Regions from separate parts of the Shewanella sp. 10N.7 genome, predicted to be linked through region 2. Evidence: predicted binding sites of a transcription regulator. Region 2 holds the regulator's gene; each other region holds the start of a gene.
What was found. The regulator LexA, encoded in region 2, represses DNA repair genes until DNA is damaged. The targets are predictions, from matches to a motif close to TACTGTATNNNNATACAGTA.
Positions count from the first base shown of each region.

Region 1: LMH66_RS16450 (DNA topoisomerase III) is a predicted target of LexA. The motif match lies at 1,215-1,234, and genes of this name have one in related genera.
Region 3: recA (recombinase RecA) is a predicted target of LexA. The motif match lies at 1,064-1,083, and genes of this name have one in related genera.

Region 1 covers NZ_JAJGZS010000028.1:13,583-15,865, reverse strand. The annotation lists gene LMH66_RS16460 (dienelactone hydrolase family protein) at 1-533, shown strand, start outside; gene LMH66_RS16455 (hypothetical protein) at 702-884, opposite strand; gene LMH66_RS16450 (DNA topoisomerase III) at 1,297-2,283, shown strand, end outside.
Region 2 covers NZ_JAJGZS010000022.1:52,913-55,195, forward strand. The annotation lists gene coxB (cytochrome c oxidase subunit II) at 1-149, opposite strand, end outside; gene LMH66_RS14435 (cell division inhibitor SulA) at 592-1,098, opposite strand; gene lexA (transcriptional repressor LexA) at 1,095-1,712, opposite strand; gene plsB (glycerol-3-phosphate 1-O-acyltransferase PlsB) at 2,131-2,283, shown strand, end outside.
Region 3 covers NZ_JAJGZS010000007.1:4,746-7,028, forward strand. The annotation lists gene recA (recombinase RecA) at 1-978, opposite strand, end outside; gene mutS (DNA mismatch repair protein MutS) at 1,391-2,283, shown strand, end outside.

The sequences.
Region 1 (2,283 bases), on a different contig from region 2:
GTTTAGCTAAAGCAGGTTTTATCGCCTTCGCACCCGATGCACTTTATCCACTGGGTGGATACCCAGGTAATGATGATGAAGGCCGAGCGATGCAAAAATCTATGGATCGCGATAAAATCCAACAAGATTTTGTCGCTGCAGCAAAGTTTTTAAAATCTCATGAAAACAGTAATGGAAAACTCGGCGCTGTAGGTTTTTGCTTTGGTGGCTATATCGTCAATTATCTTGCTGCAGTCGAATCTGATTTACTTACCGCAGGCGTGCCTTTTTATGGAACACCCGCTAAGAAAGAACTCCGAGAAAATATTAAAGCCTCATTGATGGTACAACTTGGTGAAGAAGATGAACGGGTTAATAAATCTTGGCCAGATTATGAAGCTGACTTAAAGCGGTTAAATGTGCCATACCAAATGCACATGTATAAGAATGCCAAGCATGGATTTCATAATGACTCTACATCACGCTTTGATGAAGCGAATGCAAAGCTTGCTTGGGACAGAACCATTGCATTTTTTAATCAAGAATTGGCTTAAGTCGCACTTGATGGCTCACTGAAATGTGGTGATGACAAGACATAAAAAAGCAGTGCAAGCACTGCTTTTTTTTATGCCATTGACTTAAGTGTTAACGCAACGGCGTAAGTCTTTTAATCCTGATAGATGTAATGCGTGTTAATACACCCTTTAAACTATCACCGACATTTAAAATACGCAGGTGAGCATATCCACAAGCTCAGTTTCAGTTGTTGGCATTTTTGCGAGCTCAATCATTTCAGGCGAACCGCCATTTAGCATATAAGCACTGGTTGTTAAGTGGTCATGGTGAAACCATTTACCGTTAACACAAACGTCGGTATAGCACTTCTCACATTGCTTCAATTCCATAACGGGCTCCTGACCTCATTTTCTGCGTTAACTAAAACTATCTCAAGAATTTGTTCGCAATCATGATCTGGATCAACTTTACTCCAGCTTTAATCAAGCAGGGAAAGATGATTTGATTGTTTAAAGAGGCTAAATAAGTCAATTGTATGGCTATTGGAGCTAATTTATATTGTTTATAAATCGATTATGAAAATTTACTACAATAATTGGCGCGCGTTAGCGCGAGAGTTAGTTAGATTTGCTTTATAAATGTTATCTGGTGTTCGACACGAGTTATTTATATTCATTTATTGTTTTCGATAAATTATTTCTTGAATGACTATTAAAATGCACTGTAATTATATACAGTAAACTAATTCTGATGAAAAAGCCTGCTTAAAAGTGCTTTAACGATTTTGATGGTTTGAACTAAATGATCCTTTATATTGCCGAAAAACCTAGCTTAGGTCGTGCCATAGCCGATGTATTACCTAAGCCTCATAAAAAAGGTGATGGTTACATCATGACAGCCAATGGTGATTGCGTGTCTTGGTGCGTGGGACATTTATTAGAACAAGCAGAACCCGACGCTTATGATCCCGCTTATAAGTCGTGGCAATTAGCTCACTTGCCAATTGTGCCACAGCAATGGAAGTTAAAACCTAAATCAAAAACACGCTCTCAGCTAAGCACATTAAAAAAACTGATAAAACAGGCATCAAGTCTGGTTAACGCAGGCGATCCTGATAGAGAAGGGCAATTACTGGTTGATGAAGTGATATCCCATTCTGGTATTAAAGCCGATAAGATTAGCCAAACTCAGCGGCTACTCATCAGCGATTTAAATCCCTCTGCAGTGAAAAGAGCATTAAACCAAATGCGCAGCAATAAAGAGTTTGTGCCGCTTTCAACTTCAGCACTGGCGCGTAGTCGTGCTGATTGGTTATACGGCATGAATATGACTCGTGCATATACCATTCAAGGTAGAAAGGTCGGTTATCAAGGGGTTTTGTCGGTCGGTCGGGTACAGACGCCAGTGCTTGGTTTAGTTGTTAGACGTGACGAAGAAATTGCTCATTTTGTGCCAAAACCGTTTTACGATGTGTTAGCTCATCTTATCACTCAAGAAAATCAAACCTTTACGGCTAAATGGAAACCCAGTGAAGCCTGTCAGCCCTACATGGATGAAGAAGGGCGAGTGCTGGCTAAAGGGCTTGCTGAAAATGTGGTTGGCCGTATCACTAATCAACCTGCTGAAGTCACAAAACTGGAAGCTAAGAGTAAACGTCAAAACCCACCATTACCTTACAGTTTATCTGCGTTGCAAATTGACGCTGCAAAGCGTTTTGGGATGAGCGCCAAGGACGTGTTGGATACGTGCCAAAGCTTGTATGAACGCCATAAGCTGATTACTTACCCA
Region 2 (2,283 bases):
GCACAACAGATATATAGAATAATCATGTGGAGGTCATAAACCTTGCCACTGATTTCTGTTACGCCTTGCGTCATGTTAAGCGGCATATCAGCCGCCGCAAGCGGTACTGCAAATAGCAGCACCATTAATCCATACAACAATCGCTTCACAAGACCACTCCTCTGCCAATTGCGATTTGCAATAACAACAAGGAAAAGTCACACAGTAATACTCTGCTCTATGCAAACTTCTCTATTCCCGAAAAAGTTTGATCACTTCAAAGTACACGGTGGCTGCGAGTATCAATACTCGATTATTCTATTGGTTTATGGTGGCCACACTTGTACCTAATACTGAACTTTTCAATTCTTAAATTGACGCTTTTTATTCAAGGCTTTCTATACCGCATGGTACCAGCACAATCTTTACAGCGTTTTGTAGCTTTTTATCATTTTATAAACTCAAGAGTGACAGCAAATTGTTACTCTCTTGTTAACTACATTACTTGGAGATTAAATATTGATCAAGATCACTTTATCATCTAATTTGCTGAAAAAAGGCGCAAAAAAAAGCCCTTCACATAAATGAAGGGCTTTTTAAAGAGAGATTTGTTTAGTGAAAAGCAGATAAATTTAAGCTTGTTGGTGTTACAGAAGTATTGGCACCCATATGTTCATCATGTAAGTGAGTATTTACATCTTCAATGATGACACCTTGTGCTAATGCGCTTTTAGCAACCAATTGAATACGTCGATTATCACGCGCATCTAGTGGTGTAGTCCAAGTAATAACGGCACTGGAAGTACCACTTGTTAGTGCTTTTTCCATCGCCCAAAGCGTTTCTACTTCATCTTTAGTGTGAACAAGTAAAACACGATCCATGCGAACGTTAGCGTTAGCCAATATTTGTTTATAGCCAATATGCGGAGGATTAATCAGTACAATCCAACGACCTTGCTGACTTAAAATGGCCAAATGGCTGCACAACTGGGTTAACTCAGTTAAGCCTTGGTTGGCACTTTGCTTAGTTTCAATGCCTTGTTTAACTGGCGCAGTTGTTGATGTCATATCGACCCATAAGCCTGGATGACGTGGTGCATTACCTAATAATGTGTTCATAACCAACCTCCATTTCGGATAACGCCAACTGCAAGCCCTTCAATTGTCAGGCTCTGGCATGTTAAATCTACTTTAATCGGCGAATATTGTTCATTTTCTGCGTGCAGATAAACAACGTTGCCTTTCTTTTCAAAACGTTTAACTGTGACGTCATCATCTACACGAGCGACGACCACTTGACCATTTTTAGCTTGCTGCATTTTGTGAACAGCTAATAGGTCACCTTCAATAATGCCAATGTCTTTCATACTGTCGCCACGAACTCGTAGTAAGAAATTAGCATTTGGTTTGAACATTTCAGGATCAACTTGGAAGTATTGTTCAACATGTTCCAGCGCAAGAATAGGTTCACCTGCTGCAACTTGTCCGATAAGAGGGAGGCCTTCTTCAACTTCCTCTTCTTCCTGAATCATGCGGATTCCGCGTGAAGTGCCAGGAATAATTTCGATACAGCCTTTCTTCGCCAGCGCCTTTAAATGTTCTTCGGCAGCGTTAGCACTTTTAAAGCCTAATCTAGTGGCAATTTCTGCACGAGTCGGTGGCATACCTGTCTCAGCAATATTACATTTAATTAGTTCTAGAATTTCAGCTTGTCGTGGCGTTAAAGGTCTCATATTGATTCCTGTTTTTTTATACAGTGACTGTCATTATATACAGTATCTTTGGTCGCGCAAGTATTAACCAATGAAATTTATGGTATCTGCTGGTTTATTGTTGTTTTTATTATGTGGTATTGGGTTTTAGTTTATATAAATCAATGTCTTGATTGTTTTAGGGTATGTGTGATTTTTATTGGTACTAATTTTAATATTAGTACTTAACAGAGAGGTTTCAGGTCGATACAGTATATTTATACAGTACTGTTGATGCATTTCGTCCAGCATAAATCAGCGTTGGAATTGCTTAATTATTTTCAGCTAACGGCCTTCATATTGCCGCTCAATTGTTAAATACAGATAAGCAGGTTAGTGAATCCCATCTAGATTCTGGTATCCTATGCGCAATAAATCGTTGTAGATAATGCGAATACTCATGCTAAAACCAGATTCTATCATTGCTAAATCGTTGCGTTGGATTCAGAAATTAATGGTACACAGTGTTGTTGTGCCTGAAGATCCGTTCGCTGACTTAAATCTAGATCCAGAAAAGCCAGTGGTCTATGTCATGAAGACAGAGTCGCTGAGT
Region 3 (2,283 bases), on a different contig from region 2:
TTGACGTAAATTAGTTTCAATTTCTTCAGCTATTGCTGGGTTTTCAACTAAGTATTTACCAGCATTAGCACGGCCTTGACCGATTTTATTGCCTTGGTAGCTGTACCATGCTCCCGCTTTTTCAACAAGCTTATGCGCTACACCTAAATCAACTAACTCGCCAGTACGGTTAATCCCTTTACCATAAAGAATTTGGAATTCAGCTTGTCTAAATGGCGCAGCAATTTTGTTCTTAACCACTTTCACGCGTGTTTCATTACCCACAACAGCATCACCATCTTTAATCGCACCTGTACGGCGAATATCAAGACGAACTGAAGCGTAGAACTTAAGTGCATTACCACCCGTTGTGGTTTCTGGGTTACCAAACATAACACCAATTTTCATGCGGATTTGGTTAATAAAGATAAGCAGTGTGTTTGATTGCTTAAGGTTACCAGCAAGTTTACGCATTGCTTGGCTCATCATACGTGCCGCTAAGCCCATGTGCGAATCACCAATCTCACCTTCGATTTCCGCTTTAGGTGTTAATGCAGCAACCGAATCGACAATAATTACATCAACAGCGCCAGAGCGTGTTAATGCATCACAAATCTCAAGCGCTTGCTCACCCGTATCAGGCTGAGAACATAAAAGGTTATCAATATCTACGCCTAAGTTTTTCGCATAAATAGGGTCAAGTGCATGTTCAGCATCAATAAAGGCACAAGTTTTACCTTGGCGCTGCGCTGCTGCAATCACTTCAAGTGTTAAGGTTGTTTTACCAGAAGATTCAGGACCGTAGATTTCTACGATACGTCCCATCGGTAAACCGCCAGCACCTAGTGCAACATCCAATGAAAGTGAGCCAGTAGAAATTGTTTCAACATCCATTGTGCGATCTGCGCCCAACTTCATGATTGAACCTTTACCAAATTGCTTTTCAATTTGACCTAATACGGCATTTAACGCTTTCTCTTTATTTGGATCTGCTTTCATTCTCTTTATCCCTTTAAGGTGACTCAATTCGACATGCGAACTTGGTAACGAATAAATTTGTCTGTCTAACAATATGAGCTCAGTATACTGTATAATCATACAGTATCAATAGTCACTGTATACTTTTTTGACATTATTTCATTCTTATAATATTTTTATCTTATTAATCAATAACTAATAACCAAAATAAGTTTTAAAACCTCAAAGACCTCATTAAACAAACTACTGTATACACTAGTATGAGCGAATGTAAATTATCGAGTTTTCAAAGATTTAATTCGTAATAAATAACAGTACTTGTCTTTCTAAAAGTCACTGTATGAACATCGCTTATTGGGAATCAAACTAAATATTGTTAAGATGAGCCCCGTTTATTATTCCGTATTAAAGCCAGATTAAGAGCAACTACTTAATGACCGTAAATGAAGACCCAAGTTTAGAAAAGCATACCCCAATGATGCGTCAATATTTGACGCTAAAAGCACAGCACCCAGAGATGCTTTTGTTTTATCGTATGGGAGACTTTTATGAATTATTTTATGAAGATGCCAAACTGGCTTCTGAACTATTAGGGATTTCACTTACTGCTAGAGGCAAGAGTGGCGGCAATGCAATACCTATGGCAGGTTTACCCTATCACGCCGTTGAAGGTTATCTCGCCAAGCTAGTACAGATTGGTCAATCAGTCGCTATTTGTGAGCAGATTGGCGATCCCGCTACCAGTAAAGGTCCAGTAGAACGAAAAGTCGTTCGTATTGTTACCCCTGGCACCTTAACTGACGAAGCCTTATTACAAGAAAGACAAGACAACTTACTCGCTGCGGTTTACCAAGGTAAAAATGGCTATGGCTACGCAACCTTGGACGTGTCATCAGGTCGATTTGTCATTGTTGAACTTGAGAATTCAGAAACATTAGAAGCTGAGTTGCAGCGTACTAGCCCTGCAGAGCTTTTATACAGTGAAGATTTAGCTGATAGGCATCTTATCGAGAACCTTAAGGGGATTAGACGTCGCCCTGAATGGGAATTTGATTACGACACTAGTATCCAGTTATTGTTGGAACAGTTTGGCACAAAAGACCTTCATGGCTTTGGTGTTAGCCATGCGCGTTTATCTTTACAAGCCGCTGGCTGTCTTATGCAATACGTAAAAGACACCCAAAAAACAGCTCTACCCCATATCAGCAGCATTACCATGTTTAACCAAGCTGATACAATAATTTTAGATGCCGCAACTAGGCGAAATCTTGAGTTGACCGTTAATCTTTCGGGTTCTCGTGATAACACTCTTGCTTGGGTATTAGA